Regions from separate parts of the Serratia sp. LSHTC3 genome, predicted to be linked through region 3. Evidence: predicted binding sites of a transcription regulator. Region 3 holds the regulator's gene; each other region holds the start of a gene.
The links. Region 3 encodes PurR, which represses purine synthesis genes. Its sites were predicted from a motif close to CANGCAAACGTTTGCNTG; they were not measured.
Positions count from the first base shown of each region.

Region 1: a site for PurR is predicted at 4,516-4,533, ahead of purM (phosphoribosylformylglycinamidine cyclo-ligase). Genes of this name have one in related genera too.
Region 2: a site for PurR is predicted at 6,142-6,159, ahead of purT (formate-dependent phosphoribosylglycinamide formyltransferase). Genes of this name have one in related genera too.

Region 1 covers NZ_JBXUNP010000001.1:219,262-229,865, reverse strand. Annotated here, with positions in the region: gene bepA (beta-barrel assembly-enhancing protease) at 1-123, shown strand, start outside; gene arsC (arsenate reductase (glutaredoxin)) at 144-497, shown strand; gene hda (DnaA inactivator Hda) at 546-1,247, opposite strand; gene AC2CGI_RS01065 (hypothetical protein) at 1,520-2,041, shown strand; gene AC2CGI_RS01060 (GlsB/YeaQ/YmgE family stress response membrane protein) at 2,075-2,323, shown strand; gene uraA (uracil permease) at 2,371-3,660, opposite strand; gene upp (uracil phosphoribosyltransferase) at 3,737-4,363, opposite strand; gene purM (phosphoribosylformylglycinamidine cyclo-ligase) at 4,619-5,656, shown strand; gene purN (phosphoribosylglycinamide formyltransferase) at 5,656-6,294, shown strand; gene speG (spermidine N1-acetyltransferase) at 6,408-6,959, shown strand; gene AC2CGI_RS01030 (hypothetical protein) at 7,162-7,377, shown strand; gene AC2CGI_RS01025 (DUF596 domain-containing protein) at 7,594-7,956, opposite strand; gene AC2CGI_RS01020 (DUF637 domain-containing protein) at 7,965-10,604, opposite strand, start outside.
Region 2 covers NZ_JBXUNP010000001.1:1,073,654-1,084,257, reverse strand. Annotated here, with positions in the region: gene grxB (glutaredoxin 2) at 1-591, shown strand, start outside; gene AC2CGI_RS05200 (ABC1 kinase family protein) at 624-2,264, shown strand; gene AC2CGI_RS05195 (lipoprotein) at 2,417-2,980, shown strand; gene yebF (protein YebF) at 3,038-3,397, opposite strand; gene yqfB (N(4)-acetylcytidine aminohydrolase) at 3,469-3,777, opposite strand; gene AC2CGI_RS05180 (YebG family protein) at 3,817-4,140, opposite strand; gene dbpA (ATP-dependent RNA helicase DbpA) at 4,229-5,611, opposite strand; gene cspE (transcription antiterminator/RNA stability regulator CspE) at 5,759-5,968, opposite strand; gene purT (formate-dependent phosphoribosylglycinamide formyltransferase) at 6,215-7,393, shown strand; gene AC2CGI_RS05160 (YoaH family protein) at 7,428-7,667, opposite strand; gene AC2CGI_RS05155 (glycosyltransferase) at 7,738-8,739, opposite strand; gene pabB (aminodeoxychorismate synthase component 1) at 9,262-10,604, shown strand, end outside.
Region 3 covers NZ_JBXUNP010000002.1:957,919-968,522, forward strand. Annotated here, with positions in the region: gene AC2CGI_RS11880 (riboflavin synthase) at 1-380, shown strand, start outside; gene AC2CGI_RS11885 (I78 family peptidase inhibitor) at 435-728, shown strand; gene cfa (cyclopropane fatty acyl phospholipid synthase) at 803-1,954, opposite strand; gene punC (purine nucleoside transporter PunC) at 2,299-3,510, opposite strand; gene punR (DNA-binding transcriptional activator PunR) at 3,634-4,578, shown strand; gene purR (HTH-type transcriptional repressor PurR) at 4,575-5,600, opposite strand; gene cydH (cytochrome bd-I oxidase subunit CydH) at 5,925-6,014, shown strand; gene sodB (superoxide dismutase [Fe]) at 6,079-6,657, opposite strand; gene AC2CGI_RS11920 (C40 family peptidase) at 6,857-7,675, opposite strand; gene AC2CGI_RS11925 (Grx4 family monothiol glutaredoxin) at 8,092-8,439, shown strand; gene rnt (ribonuclease T) at 8,507-9,190, opposite strand; gene gloA (lactoylglutathione lyase) at 9,270-9,677, opposite strand; gene nemA (alkene reductase) at 10,019-10,604, opposite strand, start outside.

The sequences.
Region 1 (10,604 bases), on a different contig from region 3:
GGCCTGCTCAGCAATGCCAGCTCGCTGCAGAAACTCGGCAGCCTGAAACAGGCGCGCTACGATGCGCGCATCGACCAGCTGCGCCAACTGCAACAGCGCTTCCGCCAATACCAGCGCAGCTGATTCAACAAGGAATGAACGCCATGAAAAACGTCACGATTTACCACAACCCGCGCTGCTCCAAGAGCCGTGAAACCCTGGCGCTGCTGGAGCAGCACGGTGTCGATCCCAAGGTGGTGCTGTACCTCGATACGCCCCCTACGGTCGATGAGCTGAAAAAACTATTGAAAGAACTGGGCTTCACATCGGCGCGCGATCTGATGCGCAAAAAAGAAGATCTGTACAAGGAATTGAAGCTGGCGGACGACAGCCTGAGCGAAGAGCAACTGCTGGCGGCGATGACGGCGAACCCGAAACTGATCGAACGCCCGATCGTGGTGAAAGGCAGCAAGGCGCGCATCGGCCGGCCGCCGGAGCAGGTGCTGGAGATTTTGTAAATTCGAATTCGGGCGCGGACTATTGCGCCCTTTCTTTTACGGTAGCGGCTACAGCCCCAGGATCTCTTTAACGAACGGGATGGTCAGCTTGCGTTGGGCGGTGATCGAGGCGCGATCGAGCTGATCGAGGGTCATAAACAGCGTGCGCATCTCGCGATCCAGCCGCTTCAGCAGGAAGCGGCCCACGTCTTCCGGCAGCTCGAAGCCGCGCAGTTTGCCGCGCAGCTGCAGCGCCAGCAGCTTCTCTTCGTCCGACAGCGGCTGCAGCTTGTAGATCTGCCCCCAGTCCAGACGCGAAGCCAGATCCGGTAAACGCAGGTTCAGCTGACGCGGCGGGCGATCCCCGGTGATGAACAAACGGGTGCGGCCGGTTTCCAGGATGCGGTTGTAAAGGTTGAAGATCGCCATCTCCCACTCTTCGTCGCCGGCGATGCATTCGATATTGTCGATGCAGACCAGCGCCAGCTGTTCCATGCCGTCCAATACTTCAGGCACGAAGTAAGCGCGCTTGTCGAGCGGCACATAGCCCACCGCTTCCCCCTTCTGCGAAAGCTCGGCGCAGGCCGCATGCAGCAAATGGCTGCGCCCGCCGCCTTCACGCGACCAGAAATAGATATAGCTGCCATGTTCCTGACGGACGGCGGATTGGATCGCGGCTAATAGGGATGGGTTCTCGCCCGGATAAAAACTGGCGAAAGTTTCATCATCGGGAAGATAAAGTGGCAGTGAAAGCTGTGCCGGCGTATTCAGAGAAGCACCTCAACCAAAACTGGCAGAAAAACGTGGGCAGTTTAACACAGAAAACGGGCGCTGTTGAACCGGCAGGATCTTATGCCGCAATAGTGAACAATGCCTAAGCGCCGCTTGATTGGCTGCGGCTCCCGCCAAGGCAAGAATTATCCGATATCATTCCCTAACCCCATGCCTGCGCAGGTTAAATTTGTCATTTAAGCCAAATCTGGCCTAGTATAGGTAGGCTAAACGCAATCACCATCAACAAGGTTTCTGCAAGGATATAGACGATGAAAGTATGGAATAAAGTGCTGTTGGCCTCCTTTATCGGGTTGTTGGTTGCCGGCTGTGATGACTCGTCCAAGGTTGACGCCAACCTGGATAAAGCCAAAGACAGCGCCGAGCAGATGAAAGACGCCGCCCAGAAAAAAGCGGACGATCTGACGGACAAGGCGAAAGCGACGGCGGATGAAATCAAAAAAGAGGCCGCCACGCAGGCTGACCAGCTGAAGGACAAAGCTTCGGCGATTAAAGATGAAGCCGCCAAGCAGGCGGACGCCATCACCAACGACGCCAAGGCCAAGGCCGCCGCGATCAAAGATGACGCCGGCAAGCAGAGCCAGCAGTTGGTGGATCAGGCCAAGGCCATCAAAAACGACGCCATCAACGGCGCCAACGATCTGACCGAGCAGGCCAAGGCCAAGACCGAAGCCATCAAGAACAGCGCCGAAAACAAAGCGCAAGAGTTGAAACAAGAGACCGATGCGGCGGTGAACGGCAATACTCAGACTCAGCCAGCCACCCAGCAGTAAGCTATTCTCAGCCACAAAAGAAAGGAGCAGTAAATGGGGATTATTTCCTGGATTATCTTCGGCCTGATCGCCGGTATTTTGGCTAAGTGGATCATGCCCGGCAAAGACGGCGGCGGCTTTATTCTGACCGTCGTGCTGGGGATCGTCGGCGCCGTGGTCGGCGGCTATATCAGCACCTTCTTCGGCTACGGCAAGGTTGACGGCTTCAACTTCGGCAGCTTCGTGGTGGCGGTTATCGGCGCCATCGTGGTGCTGTTCGTGTACCGCAAAATTCGCAGCTGAGGCGAATGCCATCAGTCAAAAGGGCAGCCCCTGGGCTGCCCTTTTCGTTACTTCTGCTCTGCCGGTTCGTCCGGCGCGTCGAGCACCTCTTCTTCCTTGCGGAACAGGCTGATGACCTTGAACAGCAGGCTCAAGCCAATGCCGACGATGGTCGCCAGCGCCATGCCTTTCAGCTCCGCCGCGCCGATGTGCACCTTGGCGCCGCTCACGCCGATAATCAGGATCACCGAGGTTAAAATCAGGTTTTGCGCTTTGTTGTAATCCACTTTGGACTCGATCAACACGCGAATGCCCGAGGCGCCGATCACGCCGTACAGCAGCAGGGAAACGCCGCCCATCACCGGCACCGGCACCGCCTGGATCGCCGCCGCCAGCTTGCCGATGCAGGACAACAGGATCGCCAGCACCGCCGCGCCGCCGATCACCCAGGTGCTGTAGACCTTGGTGATGGCCATCACGCCGATGTTCTCACCGTAGGTGGTGTTCGGCGTGGAGCCGAAGAAACCGGAGAATACCGTCGAGATGCCGTTGGCGAACATCGAACGGTGCAGGCCCGGATCGCGGATCAGGTCTTTTTTCACAATGTTGGCGGTCACCACCAGGTGGCCAACGTGCTCGGCGATCACCACCAGCGCCGCCGGCAGAATGGTGAAGATGGCGAACCACTCAAAGCGCGGGGTGTAGAAGGTCGGCAGCGCGAACCAGTGCGCCTCGCGGATCGGAGTCAAATCCACCACGCCCATGAAGAATGACAACGCATAGCCCACCAGCACGCCGATCAGGATCGGGATAATCGCCAGGAAGCCGCGGAACAGCACCGAGCCGAGCACCGTGACCGCCAGCGTCACCAGCGAAATGGTGATGGTGGTCGAGTCGGCGCTGGCGCCTTCCGCCGGCAGCAGCCCCGCCATGTTGGCCGCCACGCCCGCCAGCTCCAGGCCGATGACGGCGACGATCGCCCCCATCGCCGCCGGCGGGAACATCACGTCCAGCCAGCCGGTGCCGGCCTTTTTCACGATCAGCGCCACCAGGCAGAACAGCACGCCGCACATGATGAAACCGCCCAACGCCACTTCGTAACCGAGCGGCAACAGCAGCAGCACCGGCGAGATAAACGCGAAGCTGGAACCGAGGTAGGCCGGGATCTTGCCTTTACAGATGAACAGATACAGCAGCGTGCCGATGCCGTTGAACAGCAGCACGGTCGCTGGGTTGATCTTGAACAGGATAGGCACCAGCACGGTGGCGCCGAACATGGCGAACAGGTGCTGGAAGCTGAGCGGAATGGTCTGGAGCAGCGGCGGGCGCTCGCTGACGCCGATGGCGCGACGGGTCATGTGTGTTTTTCCTCGGTTTATTGGTTTTATAGGTTTTAGTCAAAAAAAAGCCGACTCGTTAAGTCGGCTCAAATGTTTACTTGGTACCAAATATCTTGTCGCCCGCATCGCCCAGGCCAGGCACGATGTAGCCCTTATCGTTCAGACACTGATCGATGGAAGCGGTGTACAGTTCAACGTCCGGGTGCGCTTTCTCCAGTGCGGCGATGCCTTCCGGCGCCGCGACCAGAACCAGCACCTTGATGCTGTGACAGCCGGCTTTCTTCAGCAGATCGATAGTGGCGATCATCGAACCGCCGGTGGCCAGCATCGGGTCGACGACCAGCGCCATGCGCTCTTCGATGTTGGAAACCAGCTTCTGGAAATACGGCACCGGCTCCAGGGTTTCTTCGTCGCGGTATACGCCCACCACGCTGATGCGCGCGCTCGGCACGTGCTCCAGCACCCCTTCCATCATGCCCAGACCGGCACGCAGGATTGGTACTACGGTAATCTTTTTCCCTTTGATCTGGTCCACTTCAACTGGCCCGCACCAGCCTTCGATGGTGACTTTTTCCGTCTCCAGATCGGCGGTCGCTTCATAGGTCAGTAAACTACCCACTTCTGAGGCCAGCTCACGGAAGCGTTTGGTGCTGATGTCATTTTCGCGCATCAGGCCAAGCTTGTGTTTTACCAGCGGGTGTTTCACCTCAACGATCTTCATCATTTTTCTCCTATTAAGGTGGTTGCGGCCAAAAAAATCGCGGGATTATACCTCCTTTTTTTCGCCGCGCCACCCACAATAGCCCGATCGGGATCAACAAAAGTTTGAATATCAGTATAGATGACGAAAAAGCAGAGCCGGTTCACAAGCCGCTCGCAAACGTTTGCCTGCGCTGTTAGAATTGCCGCGCCTTATTCCGGAATCAACATCGGAAGCACAGTTTTCAAACCGCAAACCGTCGTGGGGAATCGCGCAGTGACCGACAAAACCTCTCTCAGCTATAAAGACGCAGGTGTCGATATCGATGCAGGCAACGCATTGGTAGATCGCATCAAAGGTGTAGTTAAACAGACCCGTCGCCCGGAAGTGATGGGCGGTCTGGGCGGGTTTGGCGCCCTGTGTGCGTTGCCGCAGAAATACCGCGAGCCGGTGCTGGTTTCCGGTACCGACGGCGTGGGCACCAAGCTGCGTCTGGCGATGGATCTGAAACGCCACGACACCATCGGCATCGATCTGGTGGCGATGTGCGTCAACGATCTGGTGGTTCAGGGCGCCGAGCCGCTGTTCTTCCTCGACTACTACGCCACCGGCAAACTGGACGTAGACACTGCGGCCAGCGTGATCACCGGCATCGCCGAAGGCTGCAAGCAGTCCGGCTGTGCGTTGGTGGGCGGCGAAACCGCTGAAATGCCGGGCATGTACCACGGCGAAGATTACGACGTGGCCGGTTTCTGCGTCGGCGTAGTCGAAAAATCCGAGATCATCGACGGTAGCAAAGTGCAGTCCGGCGATGCGCTGATCGCCCTGGGCGCTTCCGGCCCGCACTCCAACGGCTACTCGCTGGTGCGCAAGATCCTGGAAGTGAGCAACACCGATCCGACCGCCACCCAGCTGGAAGGCAAACCGCTGGCCGACCACCTGCTGGCGCCGACCAAAATTTACGTGAAGTCCGTGCTGGAGCTGATCGAGAAGGTGGACGTCCACGCCATCGCTCACCTCACCGGCGGCGGCTTCTGGGAAAATATTCCACGCGTGCTGCCGGAAGGCATGCAGGCGGTGATCGACGAAGCCAGCTGGCAGTGGCCGGCGGTGTTCACCTGGCTGCAGCAGGCCGGCAACGTCAGCCGTCATGAAATGTACCGCACCTTCAACTGCGGCGTAGGCATGGTCATCGCCCTGCCGGAAGCCGAAGTGGAAGCGGCCATCGCGCTGCTGACCGCGGCAGGTGAAAAAGCGTGGAAAATCGGTAAACTGACTGCCTCTTCCGACGAACAACAAGTGGTCATCAACTGATGAAAAAGATCGTGGTGTTGGTCTCCGGCCAGGGGAGCAATCTCCAGGCCCTGATTGACGCCTGCCAGCAGGGCCGCATCGCCGCCGAGATCGTGGCGGTATTCAGCAACAAGGCGCAGGCTTACGGCCTGCAGCGCGCCGAAGCGGCGGGCATCGCCGCCCAGGCGCTGGATGCCAAGGCTTACGCCGATCGCACGGCGTTCGACGCCGCGCTGGCGGACGCCATCGACCAACATCAGCCCGATCTGGTGGTGCTGGCCGGCTACATGCGCATCCTCAGCCCGCAGTTCGTGCAGCGCTATGCCGGTCGCATGCTGAACATTCACCCTTCCCTGCTGCCGAAATACCCGGGGCTGCATACGCATCGTCAGGCCATCGACAACGGCGACAGCGAACACGGCACCTCGGTGCACTTCGTGACCGAACAGCTCGACGGCGGCCCGGTGATTTTGCAGGCCAAGGTGCCGATTTTCGCTGACGATGAAGAGGATGACGTGGTTGAACGGGTGCAAACCCAGGAACACACGATCTATCCGCTGGTGGTGAGCTGGTTCGTCGACGGCCGCCTGGCGATGCGCGATGGCGCCGCCTGGCTGGACGGCGAACGCCTGCCTGAGCAGGGTCACGCCGCCGACTGATGCGCGCAGCCTGAACCTTGCCTAAACGGCGCCCACGCGGCGCCGTTTTTTTTCGCCTTCATCCATTCTGTGAAGTTATACTTTGCACAATTTCACGGCACAGAGGAGCCCACATGTCCAGCACTGCCAGCGTCAGGTTACGCCCATTGGAACGGGACGATCTGTCGTTCGTCCACCAGATGGACAACAACGCCAGCGTTATGCGCTATTGGTTTGAAGAACCCTACGAAGCCTTTGTCGAACTTTCCGATCTCTACGACAAACACATCCACGATCAGAGCGAGCGCCGCTTTATCATCGAGCACGAAGGCGCCAAGGTCGGCCTGGTGGAGCTGGTGGAGATCGATCACATCCACCGCCGCGCTGAGTTCCAGATCATCATCGATCCCGCCCACCAGGGCAAAGGCTACGCCAGCACCGCCGCCCGCCTGGCGATGGACTACGGCTTCTCGGTGCTGAACCTGTACAAGCTGTACCTGATCGTCGATAAGGAGAACCCGAAGGCGATCCACATCTACAGCAAGCTGGGCTTTAACGTGGAAGGCGAGCTGATCGACGAGTTCTTCGTCAACGGCGAATACCGCACCGTGCTCCGCATGTGCATCTTCCAGCCGCAATATCTGGCGAAGTTCAAAACTCCCAATGATAAGCCGCTGGTGAAGTGACAATTCGCGAGAAAAAAGAGAAAACCCGCCCAGGCGGGTTTTTTATTGGAAAATAATTGGCTAGTATTAAGGCATGCTATTTTATCGTCAGGAAACAACCTGATGAATACGAAAATAAGTAACATTCTCCAATATAATTAATCGAAAAATAATTAATAGTGATAGTAAGAGTTACCCTCTGCCTCTACAAAGGAAAAATGCCATGACAACCGTCTCAAACCTGCTGCTTTTTATCGGCCTGGCGATGCTCGCCATCGCCGCCGGTCTAAATACCTACAGCGGCTACGCGCCTGCAGATCCCAACAGCACCCCGCTGTTTTCCCCGCTCTGGTGGACGCGCTGGTTCCCGCTCTATGCCTCGGGCGCTGCGTTGTTGGTGGTGGGGTTGGTATTGCGGGTTACGGGGCGGGGACGATAAAAACCCAATTTCATCGTAGATATTGCAGAGCGATATATGCGCCATATTCATTATCAAAGCGAATACTTCTGCAATGTGCATATATTGCAAACCGAATCATTTTAAAACACCAATAAAATAAACACATTATTTTTATTACTGCGTAATAAAAAACCCACTTTTGCGGGTTTTTTATTACCGGTTAACAGCTTATCACGCCACTAACAGTATCAGTAACTACGTCCAATCTTGGTAGCCGTCTTCATGAATCCAGACAAGGCCACCAGGGCATTCCTCTTCATAGAACCAAATGTCTTCATTTTTTGTTTTCCATTCCTCTTCTGTCTTAGGGAATACAGCTTTGTAATGTGTTACCTGTTCTTCAATGTCTCCCTCAAGGAATTGGCCATGTTTGCCTAACCTTACTCTTCCTTCAGCCATAAGGTTATGAATTAATTCGAAAAAATAGTTTTTCTTTTCTTCGTAGGACAATGTATTCCTATCAAAATTATCAGCTCTCATAGCTGACCATACGGTTCCAATGGAAGCACCGTCCAACTCTTCACTAAACAGTTTGTATTGATCATCGCTATACAACATGGTTGCCCTCATCGAAATTTGATTTCTACTCTTTTTTTCACTTTACCTTGAAGCGCATTCAGCTGTTCATTATCTATGATATCAATCGTCCAACGTGCTTTGGTATCTTCCTGGCTACTTGACACACTCCTAAGAGTTAATTTCTCACCTGTTTTTTCATTTAAAACCACCGTCCATAGTGCATCTTTTCTGACTTCTATTAATGGTTTCCCTCCGGTAAGAGATTGCGCATAATCGAAGATCGCCTGTTTCGATAAATTCTCAGTGGCAAACACTTTTGTATTACCTTGCTTGTTGCTGCCGCCCTCACCTAATACCTGCTCGAACTGCTGACCAAACACGTTTAGCTTACTTTCGTTCTGTTTCGGATCAAACACCTTGACCAACTGGTTAGTGTTAGCTTTCTGCATGTCCCGCAGATAATCTGCCGTTTTAGTCGACAAATTCGCCCCGGCTGCCGTTTCTCCTTTGATAAAATCGGCAACCGGCTGAGTGTTGAACGTTTTTGTTTTATATAATTCATCGGAAGCGTTCACCAGCTGCCGGCTCAACTTCCTCACGCTGTCTTCGGTTTTACCCAAAATCAATGTGCTGCCGGTGGTTACGGCTCCCGTACCAATGATGGCCTCAGGTGCAACAATATCTGCCGCATAAATACCGGCTTGGTTCAGGCAAAGCGCGGGGTTGGTTTTGCAACCGGCAATCGCCAATCTTGCAGCCAGAACCAATTCTGGCGCAGCGCCCACCAACGTCATCCCCCCCGCAGTAAGTACCAGACCGCCACCACCGACGGTCGCCACTATTGCGGCAGCCTCTCGGCGAGCCACAACACGTTTTGCCGCAGCAACATCGCCTTTATCAGCGGCCAGAATGTCTTTCTGATTATCCAGCGCATACTGCATCAACATATGTTCGGTCATGTTGTAGCGATAAACCGACTGTGCACTGTCCGCAGCGCTGTAGGCGCCTTCCGGTGTATGCGTTGTCAACGCCCCGGTCAAAGCCCCGATCACTCGTGCCGTTTGCTCTTTTACTTCATTGCCGTTTAGCGCCTCCTGCAGACGGTAGAGCTGGCGTTCTTTTTCGTTGAGATTGGCCGGTTCGAACAACGTGCTCTGCATAACGACGCCGGCCAGCTCCGCCGCCAGCGCCCCGGCAGCAGCCCCTTTACCGTCGCCGCGCCCGATTTCCGCGGCGATGCCCGCCACAACCGCATGACTGACTGACTTCCCGGCCGCGCCCAGGACTTCGCCGTTATCCCCAATCAGATTGGCACCCTCGGCCTGCACCTGGCTGCCGATGTTCGCCAGCAGCGCATTGGTCAGGTTGTCCTTGAAGCTGCCGCCATTGATGGCGGTATTCAGGCTGGAGCTGATGACCGATTGCCCGGCCACCCGCTGCGCCACTTTGCTCCAGTCGCCGTTGCTCAGCTGCGGCAGTTTGACGTTGTTCGGGTTAAGCGGTTTGCCCGCCGCGTCCTTGCTCCAGCCCATAGCGCTGTCGAAGCCGTTGAGCGCGCCGCCGATCGCCATCGCCGTGGCAGTCGCCTTGACGTTTTCATTGCTGCCCAGCGCCTGCAGGGTTTTCGACAGGTTGCCCTGGTTTTCCACCAGCGCGACCGCCGCCTGGGAGGCCAGAGAAGACATCCCGGCCGTGACTGCGCCGCTGGTTACCGCCCCGCCGCCCACGGCGCCGGAAACGCTGGAGGCCGCCGTGGCCGCCAGTGAACTGCCTGCGGTCACCGCCGCGGCCGCGATGGCGATCACCGCCGCCACCGCCGGGTTCAAGTGCTGGCTCTTGTAATCCCAGCTGTCGTAGGCGTCCTTGACCTTGCTCCACTGCACGTCGTTGCGCTTATTCAGATCTTTGACCCAGGTAGTGCCCGGCGTATTGCCCAGCGCGTCGATAGCGCTTTGCAACGCCTGCCCGTTTTTTACCTTCACATCGGCGCTGACGCCCTTGGCGGCCTCTACGGTCAAGGCGCCACCGGTATGAATGCTCGGCAGCACCCACTTATTGTCTTCGTAGCCTTTATTGGCCTGCTTGATAAAGAAGCCTTTCGAATTGCTGACGGTCTGTTCGAAGCTAGTGTTCTTCACTGCCCTGAAGTTAACCTGACCATGCGTGCTGGTCAGGCGCGCGTTTTGCCCGGCGGCGATTTTACTGGCTTCATAGGTGCTGTCGTCGCGGCTCATCAGCGTGATATTGCCGGCGGCGGTAAACTCGGTGACCTTGTTGGTCACGTCGTGGCGGGTCTGCTTAACCTCGGTTTTCTTGCCCCACCATTTGCGCTTGGTTTCCTTTTTTTCGTAATGGCTGGACTCTTCCATCGCCTGGGCGTAGAGATAGCCGCCCTTGGCGGCGATATCCATATTCCCGGCGCGCATGGCTTCAGCCTGGTTGTGGGCGTCGACCTGAGCTTTTTGCTTAGCCTCGTCTGCCCCTTTGCTTTTAGCTTCATTGCGTGCGGTAGTCAGACGTGATTGTGCGCCATCGCGGTCTTGGGTGGCCTGAGAGAGGCGCTGTTGTGCATCATTGAGGGCGGATTGTTCGGCATTGATTTCATTGGGGAGCGCATTCGCTCGCTTCTCCTTTTCCAATAAATCATGGGTAATGCCGATACCTTCGGCTGCGATGGCAGCACTTTG
Region 2 (10,604 bases), on a different contig from region 3:
GGCCTGAAACGTCTGCCGATTCGTCTGGTCACGTTGCTCAACGACGATGAGACGACTCCGTTCAACCTGATCGGCCAAAAAATGGTGCCTATCCTGGTCAAAGACAACGGCGAAGCGATGCCGGAAAGCCTGGATATCGTGCGCTATGTCGATAACCTGGACGGCAAGCCGGTGCTGACCGGCCGCACCAACCCGGCCATTGCCGAGTGGCTGCAGCGGGTCGGCGGGTACAGCGCAAAATTGCTGTTGCCGCGTATTGCGCATGCCGATTTCGAAGAGTTCGCCACCGACAGCGCCCGCCGTTATTTTATCGATAAAAAGCAGGCGTCAATCGGTGATTTCGCCGAGCATCTCGCCAACAGCGCCGATCTGATCGCCCAGCTGGAGGCCGATCTGCAAACCCTGTCCCCGCTGATCGTCTCCGCCGAAGCGGTAAACGGCGAACTGTCCGAGGACGATATCCACCTGTTCCCGCTGCTGCGCTCGTTGTCGATCGTCGCCGGGGTTGCGCTGCCGGAGAACGTGGAAACCTACCGCAACCGCATGGCGCAGCGCAGCGAGGTGCCGTTGCTGCTGGACATGGAACAATAACGTTTGAATAACCCAAAGGATAGGGCGTACTGATGCTGAAAATGGTGCTCGCCACCGCTCGCGATCGGGCGCGGCTGAAGGAAATTACCTCAGTTCTGATTCGTTACGGCCTGCAAGACGTTCTGCGTCTGCTGGGCCTGGGGGCTTTGCTGCGCGGCGCCCGCGCAGGATCCGTCCAACAGGACGCACAAACCCTGCCCGAGCGGCTGCGCGAAGCGCTCGAGGCGCTGGGCCCGACCTTCGTCAAATTCGGCCAGATCCTGGCCACGCGTTCTGATCTTCTGGATCCGGCCTGGACCGACGAACTGGATCGCCTGCACAGCCAGGCAACGGTGCTGCCATGGGAAACGCTGGCGCCGCAAATCATCGCCGATCTGGGCGGCAAACCAGAGCAGCAGTTCGCCGAATTCGATCGCACGCCGCTGGCGGCGGCGTCGATGGCGCAAATCTACCGCGCACGCCTGCACAACGGCGAACAGGTGGTGGTGAAAGTGCTGCGGCCCGGCCTGGCGAAAACCATCCATGCCGATCTGCGGCTGCTGGCCTCGCTGGCGGAAACCGTGGAGCAGCAGAGCCCCGCGTTGGCGCGCTATCGGCCGCGGCAGATGGTCAGAGCGCTGGCGACGGCGCTCAATCATGAGCTGGATTTGACTCACGAAGGGCATAACTGCGATCGCGTCGCCGGGATGTTCGCGCATGAACCCGATGTGGTCGTGCCGAAAATCTATTGGCAATGGTCGTCTCCGCGCCTGTTAGTGCAGGAGTACTTGCCCGGCACCGCGCCGGAGAACCCTCAGCAATTGGCGGCGGCGGGCTTTGACGGCCCACTGCTGGCGCAACGCGGCGCGCGCGCCTTTATGAGCATGGTGCTGGAGCATCGGTTGTATCACGCCGATCCTCACCCCGGCAACGTCATGGCGCTGAGCGGTGACCGCGTCGGCTTTATCGACTTCGGCATGGTGGGCCAACTGTCTGAGCGGCGGCGCAATCAGTTGCTTCTGCTGCTGCAGGCCATTGCCGATCGTCAGTCCGAAGGCATCGTCAACACGCTGATCGCCTGGTCGGACAGCGAACCGCTGGATCTGATGGATCTGGAGCTGGCGGCGCAAAACTTTCTCGACAAACAGGCCGCCGCCACCCTGACGTTGGGCAAGGCTCTGACCGACCTGCTGGTGATGGCGCGTGAACACCAGTTGGCGCTGCCGCCCGATCTGGTGCTGCTGTTCAAGGCGTTAATCACCGCCGACGGCGTGCTGCACCGATTGGATCCTGCCTTCGACATCGTCGCCACGCTCAAACCGATGCTGCAACAAACGGTGCTGCAACGCTATGCCCCTGACGCCGTGCGCCAACGGTTATTGGCCCTGGGCGGGGAAGCGCTCGACGCCGGGGAAGAACTGCCGCAAACCCTGCGGCTGTTGGTGCGCCGCCTAAAACGCGGGCAGCTCAATGCCGATATCAACGTCAGTAATCTCGGCCAGTTGAGCAAAGCGCTGGAACGCGCCGCCGTCACCCTGGCTATCGCCATTGTCACCGCCGCTTTCGCCCTGGGCCTGGCGCCTTATCTGATGCACTCCTCACTGCAGTTGTGGGGCATTCCGCTGTTCCCGCTGTTGGGGGCCGCGGCCTGCCTGGCCGGCGTGATCCTCCTGGCGCTGCGATTGCGGCGCTGACGCTTTCGGCGTTATCCGATAGGTGTCGCCCGTTTTTGCGCGCACTATCCTCTGCACATCGCCGCCTGCCGTTTTCACGCGCAGGCGGAACGTTTATAATGATTAATCAATTATCTGCAGCACTTTTCGCCAGCAGTCGCAATGAGGCATTAATGAAGAAGATCCTGATGGGCGCAGCCGCCCTGCTGTTCGCCGGCGTATTGGCCGGTTGCAATCAACTGACCCAGTACACCCTGAGCGAGCAGGAAGTGAATGATTACCTGCAGAAACATAACGACTATCAGAAGCAGATCGGCGTGCCCGGCCTGGTGGACGCCAACATCGTGCTGACGCAGCTGCAAAGCCAGATCGGCCGCAGCGAGCCGGGTAAAGTCACCCTTTCCGGCGACGCCAAGGTCAACATCACGTCGATTCTCGGCCCGCAGGCGGCGGATCTGAAGCTGACGCTGAAAGCGCAGCCGGTTTACGACCGCGCACAGGGCGCCATTTACCTGAAAGACATGGAACTGACCGATTACAGCGTGCAGCCGGAAAAAATGCAGACGGTGATGAAAGCGCTGACGCCATATCTGAACCAGTCACTGAAGTCTTACTTCGACCAAAAACCGGCTTATGTGCTGAATCCTGACAACAGCAAAACCGAAGCGCTGGCGAAAAAACTGGCGAAGGGATTGGAAGTGAAACCGGGTGAGTTGGTGATACCGTTCAGCGACTGACGCCGTCTGGGGACATCAAGCCCGCCGCCAGGCGGGCTTTTTATTGCCAAAAAAGCGTTACTGCGGCGCGCTGTAGGCGATCTCGCCGGTGTTGCAGTTGAGCGTCACGTTGTAGGTTTTATCTGCCTTGGTGCCACGCACCGTCAACGGCACCTGCCATACCTGATCCTTGCCGGTGATGGCATCCGGGCTGACCCAGGCGATCGGGGTGGCGGTGCCCAGCAGCTTTTTGTCCGATTCCCAGCGCGTGATGCGGTTCTGCAAGAAGTCGCGCTTGACCTGGGCGGCGATATCCGCCGGCTGCAGACCCGCACACTGCCCCACCTTGGCGGTGCGCTGCTCGTGATCCTGCGCCCACACCGCAGTCGATGCTCCCATCATGGCCAACAAGGCGATAGCCAAACCCGTTTTTTTCATATCTCCTCCCGTTGTGATTAGCGCTATCCGGGCGCCCATCCCTGGCTCACAACAGGGTTTCGGCAAAGGGTTTACCGTTTGACGAACTCGATGACAAACAGCGAATCCAGGCCCGGATAGATTTCCTTGATCACCTGCTTCAGTTCGCCGAGCGACATGTTCTCCTGCTGTGCGTGGCGTTCAGTCAGCGCGTCCAGGCGCACCGGCGTTACCGACAGCACTTCGATAAAGCAGAAAAATACGCCGTCTTCATTGCGGCTTACGCGCAATACCTCGCCCGGTTCGAAGTGCGACTCACTGGCATCCCGAATGGTGATGGTTTTGCGCCCGGCCAGAATATCTTGCTCAAAGCGGCTGAAGAAAGTTATTTCACGGCTCATTTTAGATCCTTTTTCATCACAACACCGCAACATAAGTCATTATGCCGCTTGCTTTTCTGACGCAGATCCCTCTTTTGAGTTAGAGGCCGCTTTTTTCGCTTTCGCTTCCGCCGGTTTCTTGAGGGTTTCCGCCGGTGAAGCGCCGCGCAGAATCAGCCCCAGCGCATCTTTATTCTCTGCCAGGAAGAAGCTCAGCCCTTCGCGCTGTTCGTCGTCCAGGTTCAGCGGCGCCTGTTGCAGCCACTCTCCGAGGTTATCCGCCAGATCCAGCATTTTGTCGTAGGCGTCGGCTTCTTTCTTGCTCGCGAAAGTCATTTTTTCCTCACCGTTTCTCACCACCACATATTTAACTTCAACCGCCATGCGTGCGTCCTCAAATACTCAAATAACTGTAATTACATACAGTATAAATAGATAATGGCGGGAGGGCAAACCGCCGCCCGCCTGCGGCTTATTTCAGCAGCCGCACCATGCAGCTCTTGCCTTTGATTTTGCCCTGTTGCAGCTGTTGCAACGCCTTGCGCGCGCTGGCTTTACGGATCGCGACGTAGGCATGCACCGGGAACATGTCGATTTTGCCCACTTCCGCCGCCGTCAGCCCGGCATCGCCGGTCAGCGCGCCAAGGATATCACCGGGACGGATCTTCGCCTTGCGGCCGCCGTCGATGCACAGCGTCACCATCTCTGCCTCCAGCGAGCCGTTGGCCGCCCCGCTCAGCTCGGACACCGGCGCCCAATCGACGGTCATCTGCAGGTAGTCTTCTATCGCATGCGCCCGCGCCATCTCCTGCGGCGTGCACAGGCTGATCGCCAGCCCGCTCATGCCGGCGCGGCCGGTGCGGCCGATACGGTGCACATGCACTTCGGGATCGAACGCCAGTTCGTAGTTAACCACCAGCTCCAGCTCTTTGATGTCCAGCCCGCGAGCGGCGACGTCGGTCGCCACCAACACTCGGCAACTGCGATTGGCGAAGCGCACCAACACCTGATCGCGGTCGCGCTGCTCCAGATCGCCATGCAGCGCCAGCGCGCTGATGCCGCGGGCCTCCAGGGCCTCAAGCACTGTCTGACAATCGCGCTTGGTATTGCAAAACACCACGCAGGACGCGGGTTGATGGTAGCGAATGGCCGACACCAGGAGCGCCGGACGCTGCTCGCGCGTAGTCTCATAAAAGCGTTGTTCGATAGCGGTCTGCGCTTCGTCATCGTCCACTTCGACGCTCAGCGGCTGACGCTGAACACGCTCGCTGATGCGTTCGATGCCCGCCGGATAAGTGGCGGAAAACAACAGCGTCTGACGCTGCGGCGGCGTGTAGCTGATCACATCGTCGATATCGTCGGCGAAACCCATATCCAACATGCGGTCGGCCTCATCCAGCACCAACACCTTCAGCTCGTCCAGCAGCAGCGTTTTCTTGCGCAGATGCTCCTGAATGCGCCCCGGCGTCCCCACCACGATGTGTGGCGCGTGCACCAGCGAGTCGAGCTGCGGCCCCATCGGTTGGCCACCGCACAGCGTCAGAATTTTGATGTTTTGCGTGAAACGCGCCAGGCGACGCAGCTCTTTGCTTACCTGATCGGCCAACTCGCGGGTGGGACAGAGCACCAGCGCCTGCGTGGCAACCTGAGTAACGACGATGTTATTCAGCAAGCCAATGCCGAAGGCCGCCGTTTTGCCGCTGCCGGTTTTCGCCTTGGCGCGCACGTCTCGCCCTTGCAGGATAGCGGGCAACGCGGCGGCCTGCACCGGCGTCATTTTGGCGTACCCCAGTTCGTTGAGGTTGGCCAACTGTTCGGCTGGCAGAGGCAGGGAAGAAAAAGAAACTGTGCTCACGGCGATAACTCTTATATGACGAATGGAATGGCGGCGCGCCCGCAGGTTGGCGCCGAATCAGCGGTAAATGATAACAGAGATGGGCGGCGTTACGGGCAGCGGGCATAAAAAAACCCGCCGGCGGCGGGTTTCTTGGCAGCTCAGTCGTTAAATCGCAACGACGTTGGCTGCAGCTGGGCCACGTTGGCTGTCCTGGATGGAGAATTCAACCTGCTGGCCTTCAGCCAGGGTCTTGAAACCATCGCTAACGATAGCGGAAAAATGAACGAAAACGTCTTTAGAGCCGTCGGCAGGCGTGATGAAGCCGAAACCTTTGCTTTCGTTGAACCATTTAACGTGACCAGTGATCTTGCTCATTTGTGTTTCCTTTACTTGATAAACCTGCCTTGACGGCACGAGACGCGAAAACCTTGCTATATATAGGCCTTCTTTCGCCGTCGCTTATTAACGCACAATCGCCCAGGCAGGGCAAATATTTCTGCTTGTTATAAAAACAGTAAGTTAGCAACAAACCTGGCGCGGTGGCTGTGAACGCAATCGTTTTCGTATATACTGCCCGCCGATCATCAATCCGCTTACTTTCACCGATCCAGGTACGAAACTATGTTAACGATTGGAACCGCCCTGCGCCCTTCCGCCACCCGCGTTATGTTGCTCGGCTCCGGGGAGCTGGGTAAAGAAGTCGCCATTGAATGCCAGCGCCTCGGTCTGGAAGTGATCGCCGTCGATCGCTATGCCGACGCCCCCGCCATGCATGTGGCGCACCGCAGTCACGTCATCAATATGCTGGACGGCGACGCGTTGAAAGCCGTTATCGAACAAGAGCGGCCGGACTATATCGTTCCCGAAATCGAAGCGATCGCCACCGCCATGCTGGTGGAACTTGAACGTCAGGGCCACCGCGTGGTGCCCTGCGCCGAAGCCACGCGCCTGACCATGAACCGCGAAGGCATCCGCCGTCTGGCGGCGGAAGAACTTGGCCTGCCCACCTCCAGCTATCGCTTTGCCGACAGCGAAGCGGCTTTCCGGCAGGCGGTCGAGCACATCGGCTACCCGTGCATCGTCAAACCGGTGATGAGTTCTTCCGGCAAAGGGCAAAGCCTGATCCGCGCGCCTGAGCAGCTGCAAAGCGCCTGGGATTACGCGCAACAGGGTGGACGCGCCGGCGGCGGCCGGGTGATCGTCGAAGGGTTGGTAAGATTTGATTTTGAAATTACGTTGCTGACCATCAGCGCCGTGGACGGCGTACATTTCTGCGAGCCGATCGGCCATCGTCAGGAAGACGGAGATTATCGCGAATCCTGGCAACCGCAGCGCATGTCAGCCACGGCGTTGAGCCGTGCTCAGGCTATCGCGGAGAAGGTGGTGAAAGCCCTGGGCGGATTCGGCCTGTTCGGCGTGGAGCTGTTCGTCTGCGGCGACGATGTGATCTTCAGCGAAGTGTCTCCGCGGCCGCACGATACCGGCATGGTTACGTTGATCTCACAGGATCTGTCCGAGTTCGCCCTGCACGTTCGCGCGTTTCTCGGGTTGCCGATTGGCGCCATCCGCCAGTTCGGCCCTTCCGCTTCGGCGGTGATCCTGCCGCAGCTCACCAGCAGCGATGTGCGTTTCAGCGGACTGGAAAATGCGCTGCGCGGGCACAACCAGCTGCGCCTGTTCGGCAAACCGGAGATCGCCGGGCAACGTCGTCTGGGCGTAGCGCTGGCGACGGCGAACACGACGGAACTGGCGGTGGAGCAAGCGAAACAAGCCGCCGCCGCCGTGACGGTCAACGGCTGATACTCACGGGGCCGCTTGCGCGGCCCCGATAACGTCAATAGTCTTCGTCTTCTTCAGCATCGTCATCCCGCGACGCCTCCGGTGCGGCCTCATGTTGCTCGTCTTCGTCATCGAACAATACCGCAACCTGAGCACCCTGATGCTTCTCGCGAATTTCCTGCGCAACACGAGCAATGGCCTCACCGCTGCTCATGCCCTGCTCCATCAGTTGATGGATGCGATCCGCCGCTTCCTGCTGCTCCGCGTGATTCAGTAATGGCATACCTGCATGCATGTGTCGTTCTCTCCGGCAAAAGGGAGAAGGAGTATACGCGCTAACGCGGCGGATCCCAACGTCTGGTGCGTCAGGCCGGTTGCGAACAGCCGTTATCGTTGCGCCACTGCTTCAGGCGATGCCGCCACAGCATGACATGCCACCCCTGCTTCAGGCCGCGCGCATTGGCGAACATCGCTCTGTCGATACCGCGCTGATAGAACTCTTCGGTGATCTGACTCTGAGCGGCCGGTTCCGGCTCGCGACGAATGCTGTGGCAAATGCCCAGCGCTTCGCGGGTGATTTGCCAATGGAAAGCCGGACGAATGACGATAGTGCCCGCATAGCGCTGGTTGAGCCGCTCCAGCATGTCGACGATTTTCATATAGTGGCGTTGATACTCCACGTTCGCCTTACCGATGCGCCGACGATTACTGATCGACTTGTCGTGCACCCGTTGACGGTACAGCGGCGTACTTAAATATTTGACCCGTTTGGCATTAAACATGACTTCTGTCGTCCAGGGAATATCCTGGTGATGTAACCCCGGCTCGAAATAAAGCCGATGCTGGCGAATAAAGTCGAGGCGATATATTGCCAGCCATACAACGTGAATAAACTTTCGCGATTTCAGCGCACGTTCAAACCACTGCACGCCACTGATCACATCGGTGGTACGCAAACGCGCCTCGGGAAAAATCGGCTGCAATTCATCTTGGCTGGTGAAATAGCGCTCGCCATTACATTGCATCACGTCTAATTGGTGTTTTTCCGCCTGTTCCAGCAGCGTGGAATACATCTCCGGCGCCAGCAAGTCGTCGGCATCGGGAAACGCCACATATTTGCCTTGGGCAACGGCAAGCCCGGCATTACGCGCGTTAGAAACGCCGGCATTGGCCTGATCGATCACACGAATATGCGGATGTACCGCCGCGTAACGGTGCGCGATCTCTCCTGAACCGTCAGTGGAACCATCGTTGACGATGATCACCTCCAACCGTTGCTCGCGCTGGGCCAGCAGCGAGGCCAGGAAAGGCTCCAATAATTCCCCCGCATTGTGCATCGGGACGATCACGCTCAGCATTAACGACATAGTCAGCTCTTCAATGATAATGTAACAAAATAATAATTTTATTTTTCTAAAAGACTCATTCGGCCTGCGTAGGCTTGGGATAGGCGTGAAACACTGCAAATTCCCGCGCTGGCTAATGGAACCGAACTGGCCTTTCTTTCTCAAACCCGCGCCAGAAAAGCGCTGAGTAATTAAGCCATTAATTCTAAAAGGCGGCGACGTTGCTAAAATCGGGCATAGCAACATCTCCCCCGCTTCTAATAACAAGCAGAAATAATAAATTTATGAAATTAACGAATCTTTTTTTATATTTCTCGGGTATTGCGCCCTCGATGAATAGGCTTCCAGTGCATTTGACGTTAAATTTTTAACATATCGAAGTATAATCAATGGCGCAAAAAATGCCTTATTTAAGGTTTGTTGAGCTGCTGTTTATGTGAACTGTGCTTCATGTCGTGCATGGCAAAACATGCATGACGTGGCTGTCTATGGCACACTAGCCGCCAGATATCGCCGTCCTCACAGCCAGGTTTATTGACGTTCATGAGCGTAACCGCCCCAAACATAAAATCTTTGCCCTACAGCCGCCGTGCCCTGATGACGCTTTTCGCCCCGCTTTCATCGCAGCCTTGGGCGATGCTGCTGCATTCGGGCTTTGCCGACCATTCGCACAACCGCTTCGATATCCTGGTCGCACAACCGCGCGTGACACTCACCACCCGGGGTGCCGACACGCAAATCAAAAGTGACGGCGTCACCATTCAGTCGCAGGAAGATCCGTTCTCCTTGCTGCAGCAGCAACTGGCGGCGCAAGGCTGGCAGCCGGCGTTTAATCCGGACCTGCCGTTTCAGGGCGGAGCTCTGGGACTGTTCGGCTACGATCTTGGGCGCCGGGTGGAAACCCTGCCGCAGTTGGCCGAAGCCGACCTCGCTTTGCCGGATATGGCAGTGGGCATTTATGACTGGGCAGCGATCGCCGACCACCAATTGCAAACCCTGACGCTGCTCAGCTATGGCGATGTGGAGCAGCGCTGGCGCTGGCTCAATAGCCAAACCGCACCTACAGAACGCCCTTTCACGCTGCTGAGCGACTGGCGCGCCAATATGAGCCGGCGACAATACGGCGAGAAATTCCAACGTATTCAGCACTACCTGCGCAGCGGCGACTGTTACCAAATTAATCTGGCACAACGATTCTCCGCCGACTATCAGGGGGATGAATGGCAGGCGTTCTGCCGCCTGAGCGCCTGCAACCGCGCGCCGTTCTCGGCCTTCCTGCGCTTGCCGCACAACAGCGTACTGAGCGTCTCTCCCGAGCGCTTCCTGTGGCTGGAGCAGCAGCGTATCCAAACCCGCCCGATCAAGGGCACGCTGCCGCGGCTGGCGGACGCGGAACAGGACGCCGCGCAGGCTCGCCGTTTGGCCGATTCACCCAAGGATCGCGCTGAAAATCTGATGATCGTCGATCTGCTGCGCAACGATATCGGCCGCGTCGCCCAGCCTGGCAGCGTACGGGTGCCGGAACTGTTCGCCGTGGAGCCGTTCCCCGCCGTGCATCACCTGGTGAGCACCATCACCGCGACCCTGCCAAACCATACCTCGGCGGCCGAACTGCTGCGCGCCTGCTTCCCCGGCGGTTCGATCACCGGCGCGCCCAAGGTGCGCGCGATGGAAATCATCGAAGAGTTGGAGCCGCAGCGCCGCAATGCCTATTGCGGCAGCATCGGTTACCTGAGCGCCTGCGGCACCATGGACACCAATATCACCATTCGCACGCTCGTCACCGAAAACGGTCGCATCCACTGCTCCGCCGGCGGCGGCATCGTGGCGGACAGCCAGGAACAGGCGGAATACCAGGAGACCTTCGACAAGGTCGGCCGCATTTT
Region 3 (10,604 bases):
ATGACGAAATTGGCGGCCATTTGATGTCCGGCCATATTATCTGCACGGCGGAAGTGGCCAAGATTTATACCTCGGAAAATAACCGCCAGGTATGGCTGCGCATGCCGGATGCGGAATTGATGAAATATGTGCTGCACAAAGGTTTCATCGGCATCGACGGCATTAGCCTGACCATCGGCGAAGTGGTGAATAACCGTTTCTGCGTGCACCTGATCCCGGAAACGCTGGATCGCACCACGCTGGGTAAAAAACGCCTCGGCGACAAGGTGAACATCGAGATCGATCCGCAAACGCAGGCGGTGGTGGACACCGTCGAGCGCGTGCTGGCCAATCGGGAAGCGACGTTGGCCGCGGCGATGGCGCCGGCGCACAAAGACTGACAGCGATTCTGGCGTGACCGCCGGCATCGAATCATAAGCAGAGAGGAGAAACGCGTGAAGTTTTATGGGAAAACGTTGTTGTTAACCGCGTTGCTGGCGCTGAGCGCTTGCAGCAGTTCGCCTGAGCAGGGCGCGGGCGCGCAAATGGCCGATGCGGACGATACCTGCGGCGCTTCGCAGTATCAAAATTTTGTCGGCAAACCGATGACCTCGCTGGAAGGCGTGCGGATCGACGGCAAGGTGCGAGCCATTCCGTACAACTCTGCCGTCACCATGGATTTCAACCTGCGCCGTCTGAACTTCCTTGGCGACAGCGACGATAAAATTATTCGCGTTTATTGCGGTTAACCCGCAGGGTTCGAAAGAGCAAAAAAAAAAGCCCCGGCGAAGATGTTGCCGGGGCTTTTTTATCGGGAAAGCGTTCAGCGGGCGACGCGAATGCCGCCTTCAACGCCTTTCGGGCTGAACACCACCTGCCATAACTGCAGATCGCGCGCCCGGAACGCGCCGGCGCAGGCGTTCAGGTAATAGCTGAACATCCGTTCGAAGCGTTCGGAATAGCGCTCGGCGAGCTGCGGCCACGCCTGTTTGAAGCGCTCGAACCAGGCCATCAGCGTGCGATCGTAGTCGGCGCCGATGTTGTGCCAGTCTTCCATCACGAAATGGCCTTCGCTGGCCTCGGCGATATGCCTCACGGAGGGCAGGCAACCGTTCGGGAAGATATATTTGTTGATCCAGGGATCGACGTTCATGTCGGTCTTGTTGGAGCCGATGGTGTGCAGCAGGAACAGGCCGTGCGGCGCCAGATTGCGCTCCACCACGTCGAAATAGGTGCGGTAGTTTTTCGGCCCGACGTGCTCGAACATGCCGACCGAGACAATGCGATCGAACTGCTGGTGCAGATCGCGGTAATCCTGCAACAGGATCTGCACATCCAGCCCGGCGCAGCGCGCCTGAGCCAGCTTCTGCTGTTCGGCGGAAATGGTCACGCCGACCACCGACACGCCGTAATTTTTCGCCGCATAGGCGGAAAGGCCGCCCCAGCCGCAGCCGATGTCCAGCAAACGCATGCCCGGCTGCAGCTGCAGTTTCTCGCAGATCATCCGCAGCTTGGCTTCCTGCGCTTCCTCCAGCGTGGTGGCGTCTTTCCAGTAGCCGCAGGAATACTGCATGTAAGGATCGAGCATCAGGGTAAACAGATCGTTGCCGAGATCGTAATGTTCTTTGCCGACGATCCAGGCGCGCTTTTTCGATTGCAGATTGGTCAGGCGCGCGGCGGCGATACGCAGGGTATCTTTCAGGTGGTGGGGGAGTTTCTTCTCCAGCCCGGCGCTGACCACGCGCTGGAAGAACATATCCAGCCGCTCGCACTCCCACCAACCGTCCATATAGCTTTCGCCCAGGCCCAGGGATCCTTGCTGCAAAACGCGTTTAAAGAATTCGGGATTTTTAACCTGAATATCGAAAGGGCGCGATCCGTTGATTTCGATACCGGCCAGACCGAGCATTTCGTGCGCGATACGGTACCACTGGTTATCCTGGATGCTCAGATCTTCTATACACGATGAACTCATAGCTTCTCCATCACCTTCTTCTGACTGATGACCCGTTAGGAAACAGCTTAGACAATTTCTGCGGGTGCATACCTATACCAACGGGAAATAAGCCCGCGGCGTCTGATATCCGACTATGAACAGAGGAAATTTAAAGAAACGGCCCGACGCAAACGGCGCAGGATAAACGCCCCTTTAAAAAAAGAGTGTGACGCAAGGCGCGTACACAATAGCTGATTGAGATATAGAGATTATAAGGTGTTACTTTACAAGGTTGTTTTTGAGTATAGGCGTGCCGAGGCGTTGACTCAACTGTAAATCGCACTCGGCACACATATTCTTTAAGTGATTATTAATCTTGGCAATTATGACGCTGAGTTAGCATGTTCCCGCTGTGCCTTTTGCTGCGCATCGGCCGCTTTTCCCCGCTGCAGGAAATAACCCAGCGCGGCCAGGACTACCGTAGATACCATCACCGTCACCGTCGCCAACAGCGGCTGGGCAATAAACGCCGACACCAGCATGCTTGCCACAAAACACAGCCCCAATTGCAGCGTATTTTGCAGCGCGGCGGCTTTGCCGCTGCTTTCCGGGAACGGCATCAGCGCATTCGCCACCATGATCGGGTAGCCGGCGCCGTTGACCAGCGCCATCACGCAGAACGGGATCAGCAGAGTGGTGAGCGTCGGATTGGTCAGGGTCGCCACCAGATACAGCGCCACCATGCTGACACCATAAGCTACCAGCAGCCACGGCAGCAGAGTTTTGCCATTGATGCGCTTAAGCGCGGCGCGGCAGCCGTAGCCGCCCAGCAGGAAGGCCAGCGTTTGCGGCACATAGCTCAGACCGATGTCGCTCGGGCTATAGCCCATATCGCCGAGGATGAACGGCGAACCGGTCAGCCAGGCGAAGAAACCGGCCGAGCAGGCGGCGTACATAGCGACGTTGCCGCTGAACACCGGAGATTTCAACAGTTGCCAGAAGCTGACGCCGTTTTTCGGCGCGTCGGCGGCGGGGGGCGTTTTGGCGCGCTCTTTGAGCAGCAGCGTCGGCAGCAGCAGCAGTGCGGTGATCACCAACAGCGCGGCGAAGATCGCACGCCAGCTGGCGTGGTTCAGCAGCCAGGCGCCAAGCAGCGGCGCCAGCGCTGGTGACAGCGCCACCAGCGGCATGATGGTGGCGAACACGCGGTTGGCCTGGCCTTCGCGATAGCGGTCGACCACCAGCGCTTGCCAGATGGCGGTGGCGGAACAGACGCCGACGGCCTGAATAAAGCGCAGTATCCAGAGCTGCACGGCATTTTCTACCCACAGCATGCCCAGGCAGCCGAGCGCGAACAGCGTCAGGCCGATCAATAATACCGGTTTGCGGCCCAGCCGGTCGGAGAGCGGCCCCCACAGCAGTTGCGCGAAGGCGAAGCCGGCCAGGAAGATGCTCAGGCTGGCGCTGACCGCGCCGGCGGAAATTTGCAGTTCCTCCCGCATGGCGCCGAAGGCGGGCAGGTACATATCGGTCGCCAGATAACCCAACATGCTCAGGCCGGCGAGGTAGAACATAAAGCCAAAAGAATTTCGCATGGTATTTCTCGTTAATATTTTAGTGTCGCAGGTTTTTAGCGCCGGCCAGTGTATCCGGCTGGATCTCTGCTTGTGAAACGGTAATATTTGCAAAGTGCTGTTAAAAAAATTGAAGGCAAAGCGATGTGGTCTGAATATTCTCTTGAAGTTGTTGACGCGGTCGCGCGCACCGGCAGTTTCAGCGCGGCGGCGCAGGAGCTGCACCGGGTGCCGTCGGCGGTGAGCTATACCGTGCGGCAACTGGAACAATGGCTTGCGGTGCCGCTGTTTGAGCGGCGTCACCGTGATGTGGAGTTGACGCCGGCCGGCGCGCTGTTTATCAAGGATGCGAGAGTTGTTATCAAAAAAATGCTCGACACCCGTCGCCACTGTCAGCAGGTGGCCAACGGGTGGCGCGGCCAGCTGAATATCGCAGTCGACATCATCGTCAAACCCCAGCGCAGCCGCCAGCTGGTGCTGGATTTCTACCGCCATTTCCCCGATGTTGAACTGATGCTGCAACCCGAAGTGTTCAACGGCGTTTGGGATGCGTTGGTGGACGGCAGGGTGGACATGGCGATCGGCGCCACGCGCGCGGTGCCGGTCGGCGGCGGCTTTGCCTTCCGCGATATGGGCTACATGAACTGGCTGTGCGTAGTCAGCCCACAGCATCCGCTGGCGCAGCTGGCAGGGCCGTTAAATGACGATCGGTTGAGGCCGTACCCTGCGCTTTGTCTGGAAGACACCTCGCGCAATCTGCCCAAGCGCGTCACCTGGACGCTGGATAACCAGCGGCGGCTGGTGGTGCCGGACTGGACATCGGCGCTCGACTGTCTGTGCGCCGGGCTGTGCGTCGGCATGATGCCGGCGCATCGGGCGCTGCCGCTGGTGCAGCGCGGTGAGCTGAAGGCGTTGCAGCTGCAGCAGCCGTTTCCCGCCAGCCCTTGCTGCCTGACCTGGCAGCAGGATAAACCGTCGCCGGCGATGAGTTGGCTGCTGGCGTATCTGGGCGATGGCGAGACGCTGAATCAGGAGTGGCTGAGCGAGGCGGCGCCGGAAGCCGTGCAGGCTTCCGGCTCAGGGGATTAGCGGCGGTAGTCGATGAACGGACCGTCGGCGACCGAACGGCGTTCCACCAGCTTCGGATGCACTTCGATCACCTGCGATTCTTCGCGCTTGCTGATGATGCGATCCAGCAGCATGGTGAAGGCCATTTCTCCCAGGCGCTCTTTAGGCTGGTGAATGGTGGTCAGCGCTGGAGTGAAGTAGCGGGCGTTGCGCACGTTGTCATAGCCGATCACGGAAATATCCTGCGGCACTCGCAGCCCCAGCTCATCAGCGGCGCAGATGGCGCCCATCGCCATGATGTCGCCGCCGCAAAATACCGCGGTCGGCCGCTGTTTTTGCGACAGGATTTGGTGCATCGCCTTGTAGCCGGACTCCGGCTCGAAGTCACCCTGGACGATCCACTCTTCGCGAATGTCGATATGCGCTTCCTGCAGCGCCTTCATAAAGCCCTGATGACGGCCGCCGCCGGTGTTGCGCGACAGCTGGCCCGGGATGGCGCCGATATCGCGGTGACCGCGCTCGATCAGGTAACGGCCGGCCAGATAGCCGCCTTCGAACGCGTTATCGATGATGGTGTCGGTGAAGTCGCCGCGCGCAGCGCCCCAGTCCATCACCACCATCGGGATATTACGGTAGTCCTCCAGCATGCCCAGCAGTTGATCCGGGTATTCGGAACACATGACCAGCAGGCCGTCGACGCGCTTTTGCGCCAGCATCGCCAGGTAGGCGCGCTGCTTGTCCAGATTGTTGTGCGAGTTGCACAGGATCAGGGTGTAACCTTTGCTGTAGCAGCTGTTTTCCACCGCCTCGATCACTTCGGCAAAATAGGGCGCTTCGCTCGAGGTGGCCAGCAGACCGATAGACTTGGTGTGATTGACTTTCAGGCTGCGCGCCACGGCGCTCGGCGAGTAGTGCAGCTCTTTGATCGCGGCCCACACGGCCGCTTTGGTCTCTTCGGCGACGAAACGAGTCTTATTGATGACGTGCGAAACGGTGGTGGTGGAAACGCCCGCGCGTTTGGCCACATCTTTAATCGTTGCCATGTAAGGAATGACTCCTGAACTCACATGTTTACAGCATGTAAGTGTGATGTTAATCGTTTGCCTACGTAGATCCTTCTCCAGAGAAGCGAAAACTGAGTTTTTAGTGTGTTGAAGTCTTCAGCGCTTAATCAGGAGGGGCATGGATGCCGGTACGCAGTTGTGAACTGCGAATTTTGTCGCATATTGAACAAAAGTGGAAGAGGTAATCGAGATTATAAACCGGGAAATGATAACAAGATTTTATCGGCGAACTGTGGGAAAATGATTTGACGTACTAATTGTGCGCCTTTTATCCTTAGGAAAGCCCATTTTAAAGGAGTTGTCATGGATACCGATCTGAAGATGTCTCTGTTCACTACCGTCGGCGCGTTGGCGATGATCATCGCTTTCAGCTTTGTCGCCGCGTTGAACTGATCTCCCGCCGGTTTTAAAAAAGGCGCAGCCTGGCTGCGCCTCGTCACTTCGGCAAGGCCTGCGTTTACGCCAGGTTTTCCGCCGCAAATTTCCAGTTGACCAACGCCCAGAAGTTTTCCAGGTATTTTGGACGCGCATTGCGGTAATCGATGTAATACGCGTGTTCCCACACGTCAACGGTCAGCAGCGGTTTATCTTCACCGGTCAGCGGAGTTGCCGCGTTGGAGGTGTTGACGATCGCCAGCGCACCGTCTGGTTTTTTCACCAGCCAGGTCCAGCCGGCGCCGAAGTTTTTCACGGCGGCATCGGTGAACTGCTCTTTGAACGCAGCGAAAGAGCCGAAGGATTTGACGATCGCCGCCGCCAGTTCGCCCTGCGGTTCACCGCCGCCCTGTGGCGACAGGCAGTGCCAGTAGAAGGTGTGGTTCCACACCTGCGCGGCGTTGTTGAACACGCCGCCGTTGGAGGTCTTGATGATCTCTTCGAGCGATTTGCCCTCGAACTCGCTGCCTTTCACCAGGTTGTTCAGGTTAACCACGTAGGTATTGTGGTGTTTGCCGTAGTGGTATTCCAGGGTCTCGGCGGAGATGTGCGGCTCGAGCGCGTTTTTCTCATACGGTAATGCAGGTAATTCAAACGACATTGCTTCCTCCTTTACAGCGCCACTTTCTTCCCGCCCAGGCGGGAGCCAGATGGGCCGTTTTTTATTGTGGTCATTCAATCTTAACAATTTTCATCATAAAAAACAGGAGGAAAAGCGAGAAATGCGCGTGGGGGAGTGCGATGGGCGATAGCTTGAGCAGGCGGTTGCGACCGGGGCCGCAACCGCGCAGAACAGGGAATTAACGGATGGTTTTCGGCGTCACTACGCGGCGTGCGCCGATGTAATGGTTTTGCCAATAGTCGTTGTCGAGCTGGCTGATGCGGATCTCTTCGCCGGTGCGCGGCGACTGGATGAATTTGCCGTTGCCGAGATAGACGCCGACATGGTCCGCCACGCCGCGGTTGTTGATGCGGAAGAACACCAAATCGCCGCTTTCCAGTTCGCTTTTCTTGATCGGCGCCGCGTCGCGAAGGTGATACATTTCGTTGGCGGTGCGCGGCATCTTGATTTTCACCACGTCCTTATAGGCGTAATAGATAAGGCCGCTGCAGTCGAAGCCGGTGCGCGGCGAGCTGCCGCCCCAGCGGTAAGGCTTGCCCATCTGATCCATCAGCTTGGCCATCGCGGTCTGTTTGGCATGCTGGTAACGTTTTTTGTGCGCCGGGCTGAGTTTTAACGGCTTTTCTTCACGCGCCAGTTTGGCGGTGGCCATACCGGCGTCGCGGTGGCGGCCATAGCCTTTTTTATAGCCCTTTTTCGGCGGGGTGACTTTAATCTTGGCGGTTTTCTGCGCTTTGGCCTTGGGTTTGGCGCTGACGATCTTTTTCGCGCTTTTCTCGCTTTTGGCCTTGGCGGTCTTGGTTTTTTTCTCGGGGGCCGTCACTTTGGCTTTTTTGGCGGCTTTATCCGCTTTCTTTTTTCTGCGGTCATCGGGCCGCGCTTCATTAGCATGGCTTTTACGCTGCTCGGCGGCAACGCGCGCCTGTGGCGCAGCGTGCGCCAAATTGAAGAAGAGCTGCGTAAACAGCAGCGCAAAGAGCGTAAGAATTAAACGCATGTCGACGTCACCAACCTTGGCCCCGAAACGGATATCGAAAGAGTTACAGTATTCCCGAACTTCACCATATAAAACAGCGAAGAACTCATAAATAATAATCCATATTGTGAGAAAACGTTAATGACATTTTTTTTGGTTTAAAATCAGCCTGTTGATGTATAAAAAAGCGCCAGGCGACGGTGGCGGATATAATTAAGCCGCGCCGGCATCGCGGCGCAATATATTAGTGAAATGGTCGGATTAAAAATGTTATTCTCAACGTATGTTTTGACCGGAATGACGTGGCCGGTGAAACGCGATCGGCGGCGGGCGAATATCCTTGCAAAAGATGGCGTTTTCTTGCGACTGTTCCAGCCGCTACAATAGCCCGCGTGATGCATGTTGTAGCCATGAAATGTGGCTTGAGGAAGCAATAAATGACGACGACACTTGAAAAAATTCAGCACCAGATCGCTGAAAACCCGATTCTGCTTTACATGAAAGGTTCGCCAAAGCTGCCGAGCTGCGGCTTTTCCGCGCAGGCTGTGCAAGCGCTGTCCGCCTGCGGCGAGCGTTTCGCCTATGTGGACATTTTGCAGAACCCGGATATCCGCGCCGAGCTGCCAAAATACGCCAACTGGCCGACGTTCCCGCAGCTGTGGGTAGATGGTGAGCTGGTCGGCGGTTGCGATATCATCATCGAGATGTATCAGCGCGGCGAACTGCAGCAACTGATCAAAGAAACGGCAGAAAAGTATAAAGCGCAGGAAGACCAGCAGTCTTAATCGACGGGCTTGCGATTATCGCGTAACGGGCGGCGCCAGTGTAACTGGGCCGCCTTTTTTGTTGGTTTTATTCGGCGAGATCGCCGGCGGGCAGCGGCCAGCCGCCGAGACGTTTCCAGCGGTTAACCAGCTCGCAAAACAGCAGGGCGGTTTGCTCGGTGTCGTACAGCGCGGAGTGCGCCTGGCTGCTGTCGAACGGCATGCCGGCGGCGATGCAGGCTTTGGCCAGCACCGTTTGCCCCAGCACCAGGCCGCTCAGCGCGGCGGTGTCGAAGGTGGCGAACGGATGGAACGGGTTGCGCTTCAGGCCGGCGCGTTCGGCCGCGGCCATCAAAAAGCTGTGATCGAAGTTGGCGTTGTGCGCCACGATAATGGCGCGATTGCAACCGCGATCCTTGAGCCCTTTGCGCACCGCTTTGAAAATGGCGTGCAGCGCGTCATATTCGCTGACCGCGCCGCGCAGCGGATTGTGCGGATCGATGCCGTTAAACGCCAGCGCTTCCGGCTGCAGGTTGGCGCCCTCGAAAGGCTCCACGTGGAAGTGCAGGGTTTCGTCCCGCTGCAGCCAGCCGTCCTCATCCATTTTCAGCGTGACGGCGGCGATCTCCAGCAACGCATCGGTATTGGCGTTGAAGCCGGCGGTTTCAACATCTATTACTACGGGATAAAACCCACGAAAACGACCACTCAGGGCGTTAAGATCACTTTTCTCGGCCATCAGTTTCTTATCTTCATCGAATGCAGCGCGCATTATGGCAAATTTTGCGCCCGGTTGCAGGCGCTATCGCGCGGAGAATCAGCAGGGCGCCAACGCGCCCTGAAGGGGAGGCTTAGTGGCCGAGGCCCTGACCGGCGTGTTTGTTTTCGATCAGCTCGATTTTGTAGCCGTCCGGATCTTCGACGAAGGCGATAACCGTGGTACCGCCTTTCACCGGGCCGGCTTCGCGGGTGACTTTGCCGCCGGCGCGACGGATGCTGTCGCAGGTGGCGGCAACGTCATCCACGCCCAGCGCCAGGTGGCCGAAGGCGGTGCCCATATCGTAGCTGTCGGTGCCCCAGTTATAGGTCAGTTCGATAACTGCGCCTTCGCTCTCTTCCGTATAGCCGACGAAAGCCAGGGAGTATTTGTACTCCGGGTTTTCGCTGGTGCGCAGCAGGCGCATGCCTAATACCTTGGTGTAGAAGTCGATGGCGCGTTGCAGGTCACCGACGCGGATCATGGTATGGAGTAAGCGCATAATTCCTCTGAATTGACTGTGCCGTGGCAGACGGCGGGTGGATTGAAGCACAAGCGAGTATAGCCTTGTCCCGCAAGGGAATTCAACGTGACGAACTGGTGACAATGTCACTTTGTGGTCTCGCGTCGAGGGTGTCTAAATATTGATCGAGTGTACCGATCGATACAGAGTAATTGATCTGCACAATCAATTATCTATTCCAGCGGCGATCGTGTAAAAATCGAACGGCAATAAAGATCAACACCAGGGAACAGCGGCCCGCCTCGTGCGGGCCTTTTTGCTTTGCGCGCGACGCATAAAAAACGGCCATGCGATTGCGTGGCCGTTGGGGTCAGGACAGATTACTTCGCCAGAAACGGATAGTCGGTATAGCCTTCGGCGCCGCCGCCGTAGAAGGTTTCCGGCTTAGGTTCGTTCAGCGGGGCGTGCTGGCGGAAACGCTCTACCAGATCCGGGTTGGCGATGTAGCTGCGGCCGAAGGCCACCGCGTCGATGAAACCTTTTTCGATCAAAGCTTCGGCTTTTTCGGCGGTGTAGGCGCCGGCACCGACGATCACCCCTTTAAAGTGGGCGCGCACCGAGTCGCGGAAGGCGTCGGAATACGGTTTGCCGCCGGCCCAGTCAGGTTCGGAGATGTGCAGGTAAGCGATATTGCGCTTATTCAGCTCTTCCACCAGATACAGCGCTGCTTCTTCCTGATCTTCGCCGTTGTCCAGCCCGTTGAACGGCCCCAGCGGCGAGATACGGATACCGATGTGTTCGGCACCCCATTCGGCGATGGTGGCGTCGACCACTTCCAGCGTCAGGCGGGTGCGATTCTCAATGCTGCCACCGTATTGATCGGTACGTTGGTTGGAAGCCGGTGACATGAACTGGTGCAGCAGATAGCCGTGGGCAGCATGCAGTTCGATGAAGTCGAAACCGGCT